Peribacillus simplex NBRC 15720 = DSM 1321: one gene and its partner. The protein of the gene in region 1 binds, or shares a complex with, the protein of each later gene. Links are inferred from orthologs where the notes say so. Each region holds a gene or a part of one and is shown in the gene's direction. Other genes may lie near its edges. The genes, in order: dnaA and sirA.

What was found.
Region 2: the proteins of dnaA (region 1) and sirA are in contact, whole or in part, in a crystal structure (PDB 4TPS), measured with the Bacillus subtilis proteins. The link is inferred for Peribacillus simplex NBRC 15720 = DSM 1321 from one-to-one orthologs.

Annotation. Positions count from the first base shown.
Region 1 is NZ_CP017704.1:2,568,745-2,571,882, reverse strand. Bases 161-2,958 are described here. They hold dnaA (chromosomal replication initiator protein DnaA), read left to right. Parts: upstream 161-783; coding sequence 784-2,133; downstream 2,134-2,958. Other genes in these bases: dnaN (DNA polymerase III subunit beta), read left to right, coding at 2,326-2,958. In the rest of the region: more of dnaN, read left to right, coding at 2,959-3,138. UniProt on the Bacillus subtilis protein: Plays an essential role in the initiation and regulation of chromosomal replication. ATP-DnaA binds to the origin of replication (oriC) to initiate formation of the DNA replication initiation complex once per cell cycle.
Region 2 is NZ_CP017704.1:651,323-654,435, reverse strand. Bases 246-3,018 are described here. They hold sirA (sporulation inhibitor of replication protein SirA), read left to right. Parts: upstream 246-1,298; coding sequence 1,299-1,739; downstream 1,740-3,018. Other genes in these bases: BS1321_RS02940 (YneF family protein), read left to right, coding at 1,824-2,039; tkt (transketolase), read left to right, coding at 246-1,001. Outside these bases: more of tkt, read left to right, coding at 1-245. UniProt on the Bacillus subtilis protein: Inhibits DNA replication initiation during sporulation, preventing overinitiation and thus enforcing diploidy; probably the main regulator of sporulation replication initiation under Spo0A control.

The DNA of each region.
Region 1 (3,138 bases):
ATGATTTTGCCCCGAACTGATATAGAAATTTTTGGGGAAAGGGAAATTTCCATCATTTTATCCATGAGCACGAATATGAGATTCGCAATGAATCCTCCCTTGATCGACACAACATTCGACAAATAATAAGAATGAACCTGAATCATCTTTCGATCTGTATCATGCATGTCTTCCGGCTTGAACAACTTGGTTCAAATTAAATTAATTCGAGCCTATTATCATGATCTGTGGATAAAATTCGACATGTTTTTTTCTATCCACAACCCATTTTATAGACTTTTGCACATAACAGTAGCCTGTGGAAAAGTTTTTCCCACAAGCTCGGTAAGTTGTGGATAAAGTTTTCTAACCCATTGCAAGACGCCTGATTTTCTGATATTATATTTGTGTTTTCACTCTGAATAACTTTATCAACAGGGAACGGTTATCCACAGACTGTGCATAACTTGTGGATAGTTTATTCGACCTGTGTATATTAATCTGTCCACAGATGGTGGATATTGTCGAAAACCCTTTTTTCTTCTTTATTATATATTTCTTAAAATACCTGTTGATGAATAAACATTCAAATCTACACTGGCTCACCAGATGTAGTCTGTACAAAGGTTGTACAGCGCAAGATATAGTTTTTAGGCACTTCAAATTACACAACACAAAAATCCCTTATACAGCTCACCGAACCTTTGCTGTCAAAATTAATATAAAGATGGCAATCGATGAGTTTATTTGTGCCTATACATTTAGATACAATTATTAAAAATATTTTGCAAAGGAGGGATAAGTTTGGATAACATCGATAGCCTCTGGAACCAGGCGCTCGGAAAAATCGAAAAAAAAATCAGTAAACCAAGCTTTGAAACTTGGCTTAAATCAACCAAGGCTTATTTACTGCAAGGTGATACATTAACAGTCACCGCTCCCAATGAATTTGCCAGGGATTGGCTTGAAGAACGCTATTCCCATCTTATTTCCGATGTATTGTTTGAACTTACCGGTGAGGAATTGGAAGCAAAATTCATCATTCCCCCCAATCAAGAAGATGATGATTTTACCGTTCCTGTTCAGCCTAAAAAGATAAAAAAACAGGATAAAGAGCATGCTGCATTTCCACAACATATGCTGAATGCGAAAAATACCTTCGATACATTTGTCATCGGCTCCGGCAATCGTTTTGCCCATGCCGCGTCTCTCGCTGTCGCAGAAGCTCCGGCCAAAGCCTATAATCCCTTATTCATATACGGGGGCGTAGGTCTTGGAAAAACTCATTTAATGCATGCAATCGGACATTATGTTCTTGAGCATAATCCGAATGCAAAGGTCGTTTATTTATCATCTGAAAAGTTCACGAATGAATTCATCAACTCGATCCGGGACAATAAAGCAGGGGAATTCCGTGATAGATATCGAAGCGTTGATGTTTTATTAATTGATGATATTCAATTTCTTGCGGGAAAAGAACAAACTCAAGAGGAGTTTTTCCATACATTCAATGCGTTGCATGAAGAAAGCAAACAGATCGTCATCTCGAGTGACCGCCCGCCAAAAGAGATACCTACACTCGAGGATCGCCTCCGTTCAAGGTTTGAGTGGGGCTTGATCACGGATATCACACCTCCTGATCTAGAAACGCGGATTGCCATATTGCGTAAAAAGGCAAAAGCTGAGGGTCTTGATATCCCAAATGAAGTCATGCTCTATATTGCCAACCAAATCGATTCCAATATTCGTGAGCTTGAGGGAGCACTTATCCGTGTCGTCGCTTATTCTTCATTGATTAATAAAGATATAAATGCCGATTTGGCAGCTGAAGCATTAAAAGACATCATACCTAGCTCAAAACCTAAAATAATCACCATCTTAGAAATCCAGAAGACGGTCGGTGAACATTATAGTGTCAAACTTGAGGATTTCAAGGCGAAAAAACGGACTAAATCCGTAGCCTTTCCAAGACAGATTGCCATGTATCTTTCCAGGGAGTTAACGGACTCATCCCTGCCCAAGATAGGTGATGAATTTGGAGGTCGCGATCATACGACCGTTATCCATGCGCATGAAAAAATCTCTAAACTCATGCAAACGGACACCCAGCTTCAACGTCAGGTTAAAGAAATCCAGGATCAGCTGAGGGTATAATAGATTCTGGATAATGTGCATAACTGACGACTACTTACACACAGTCTGTCCACATGTGGATAGACTGTTTTTCCTTAGGTTGAGTGGACTTATCCACATATCAACAGGCCCTACTACTATTACTACTATCTTTTTTAATAAAAATTATTAATAAATATGCCTATTCGGCAATAAAAAATTGGAGGATGAAACATGAGATTTATAATCCAAAGAGATCGATTAGTTCATAGTGTCCAAGAAGTAATGAAAGCAGTCACATCGAGGACGACGATTCCGATTCTAACAGGGATAAAAATAAGCGTTACTAGTGAGGGTGTCACTCTAACAGGAAGTGATTCAGATATCTCCATCCAATCATTCATTCCGGCTGAAGTTGACGGAGATGAGATTGTTGAAGTTAAAAGTAGCGGCGGTATTGTCCTGAATGCTCGTTTTTTTAGTGAAATTGTTAAAAAGCTGCCGATGGATACTGTAGAAATTGAAGTGGAGAACAACTTTCAAACGATTATTCGCTCAGGTAAAGCTGAATTTAATCTAAATGGACTGGATCCTGAGGAATATCCACATCTTCCGATCATTGAAGAAGAAAATATTTTCAAACTTCCAACGGACCTTTTAAAGACCCTTATCCGCCAAACTGGCTTTGCAGTGTCCACGTCAGAAACACGCCCCATCTTAACAGGTGTAAACTTGAAGGTTCAAGATGACGAATTGACCTGTATTGCAACAGATAGTCATAGGCTTGCAATGAGAACAGCCAAAATAGAAAATAAAATTACCGGGACCTATAGCGTTGTAATCCCAGGTAAAAGTCTGAGTGAGTTGAGTAAAATCCTTGATGATACAAACGAACTCATTGAAATCGTCATTACCGAAAACCAAGTACTTTTCAAAGCTGAAAATTTATTATTCTTCTCAAGACTGCTTGAAGGGAATTATCCTGATACATCACGCTTGATTCCATCAGATAGCAAAACGGATGTGACTGTTCACACTAAAGATTTT
Region 2 (3,113 bases), 1.9 Mb from region 1 along the record:
AAGGTGAAATGCCTGCTGAATGGGATCAGGAAATTCCGGTCTATGAAGAAGGTAAGACATTAGCTTCCCGTGCATCAAGTGGGGAAGTACTGAATGCGATTGCCAAAAAGGTTCCTAGCTTCATTGGGGGTTCTGCGGATTTAGCCGGATCTAATAATACTGCCATCAAAGGTGAGACTGATCTATTACCGGGTAATTACAGTGGCCGTAATATATGGTTCGGTGTACGTGAATTCGCTATGGGTGCGGCTTTAAATGGAATGGCACTTCATGGTGGACTAAAAGTATACGGAGGAACATTCTTCGTATTCTCTGATTATCTACGTCCTGCCATAAGAATGGCAGCACTAATGGGATTGCCTGTAAACTATGTATTCACTCATGACAGCATAGCTGTAGGGGAAGACGGACCGACTCATGAGCCAATTGAACAATTAGCCGCATTGCGTGCAATGCCTAACCTAGGGGTAATCCGTCCAGCTGATGGCAATGAAACTGCAGCAGCCTGGAAAGTGGCAATGGAGTCTACAAATAAACCAACTGCTCTTGTACTGACTCGTCAAGGGTTGCCAACAATAAAAGACACTTCCGAAACTGCGTATGAAGGTGTTTCAAAAGGGGCATACATCATCTCTGCTTCTAAGAAAGAAGTAGCCGATGCGTTACTTCTTGCGACTGGTTCCGAAGTGAACTTGGCTGTGGAAGCACAGAAAGCTTTAGCGAACGAAGGAATTGATGTTTCGGTAATCAGCATGCCATCATGGGATCGATTTGAAACTCAATCTAAAGAATATAAACAAAGCGTAATCAATCCGGCAGTGAAAAAACGTCTAGCTATCGAATTGGCTTCACCATTTGGTTGGGATCGTTATGCAGGTGATGAGGGTGAAATATTGGCCATTAATCATTTTGGAGCTTCTGCACCAGGCGGTAAAATCATGGAGGAATTCGGTTTCACTGTAGAAAATGTAGTTGCTCGTGTTAAGGAAATGCTTAAATAATAGTAATGGGGAACTGACACCAACTAACTTGGTGTCAGTTTTTTTAACAAAAACATTCCTATTTTATATAGAATGTGTTCTATTCTAAAGGAAATCTTCCATTCGACAAAAAAAGAAGAAAATTTCTCCAGCAAACAACATATCTTTTTAGTTTGTCAATATATAATGAGAATAAATAAAATTCGTTTAAATGTGTCAGTTAAAGGGGAAAGTTATCAATAGTGGAAAATGGTGGAGATTGTCCTGGTGGTTAGACGTTTTCGTGACCAAAATAGGAAAGCTAGGAGGCATTGGCTGATGAGAACCTATCAGATTTATTTAATCGAAGATGAATTTGCCCATCATTATTATGGAAGAGAAAAGCTATTTTTCAATTTGTTTTTGGAGTATATTCAAGCAAGGGGCAGACTGAAGAGTATTTTGCAAAAACAAATCGAATATGTCACCAAAACAGTCCCGATTATCCAGTTGCAGCTAGCTATTGAACAACGTTTGCAAAAAAAGATGAATTATTGGGCTCAAAATGGAAAATACTATTTAGAAAAAACAAACGGGTCAAGTAAAGCCGTTTTAATCATTCAGAATGAGTCCATTACTCTTAAAGCTGAAGGAGACTATGAAGCTGAGACGGCTTTCTTTGAAAGTATTCGAAAATATGAAGCGAGTTTTCTGGCCATTGATTTTGAACATGAAAAATACGGTTGGTTAAAACCGATAAAAGAAAGAAAATTTGTCTAAATGGGGGACTTTTCGGTAGCGGGTATTGTATAATAACCTTTGGTCTAGTACACTGATGTTAGACAACACGAAGGAGGAAATAGTATGTGGGTTTACATTCTAGTTGGCGTACTGGCATTGATTGCTGGAGTAGTGCTGGGATTTTTCATCGCTCGTAAATACATGATGGATTACTTAAAGAAAAATCCGCCAATTAACGAACAGATGTTGAAAATGATGATGATGCAAATGGGTATGAAACCATCCCAAAAGAAAATTAATCAAATGATGAGCGCCATGAATAAACAACAAACAAAATAAGATAGCATAAACCCTGATATATCAATGTTCTTGGAAGATTGGATGCAAAATTTTATATAATATCGAAATGGTTGATCCGTTTAGACTGAATCTTTCCACCGATTTTATATAAAATTTTGGTTTATCTTTCATTTTTGTTTCTTAAGCCACTTTTTCTGAATGAATGGTTCAGTAAAGGTGGTTTTTGTTTTGGAATAAATAGATAAAAGCAGAACAGTATTTACTGATTGAAGAAATTTATAAAGAACTCATATTTAAAAAAATAATTAGTGTAAAAGGTAAATCCTCATTCTATGTGAGGGCTTTTTTATTTGGAAAGTAAACACGCAAACAGAAAACAATACTTGTCCACACCTTCTATCAAAAGATGCATATACAGTATTAAGGAGGGTGTTAGAATGATAAATGATTTTGTAAAAAAATGCTTTGAGGATACTTGTTCGGTGTGGTTTCCTAAATGTGAACATAAATTTGAACACAAATGTAAATTTAAAGACAACAAATGGGAATCTAAATTCAAATGGAAATCCAAATGTAAATGTAAAAAATAAAAATCTTTTCTAATAATCTTTTTATTAAAGCACTTAACCAATAAAGAGTCAGTGAATATATAAAATTGATTTAAGTAAGCTTCCGAGTAATCGGGTGTTTTTTATTTGAATGAACTTTATAATAGAATAGCACATAACCTGAATTGGTCGAGTGCTTTTTTGTATTTATATAGGTTAGTTTTATTTCTGATGCCCAAATTAATTTCATAAAGGATCTATATTCATCATTCGCACCGTTATAAACCATAAAAATATGTGTTAATATTAAAGGAATCAAAATTTTTTTTAGTAAAATCTAAAGATGAAGAAAGAATGATTGAATCGTTGTCATTAATTGTGAATTTAGTTTATCTATAATTAAGGTTTAAGTTATTCGATAATTTTAACACCGAGTCTTTTTTTAAGGGTCTTTAACTCCGGCAATATTAAAAGAGTAAAGTGAGGATTTAATTGCAATAATAATGTAATCAACATAGTTGACGAACCTGTTGAGTCTTTTGAGTTGACATTATCAACTGTAAAT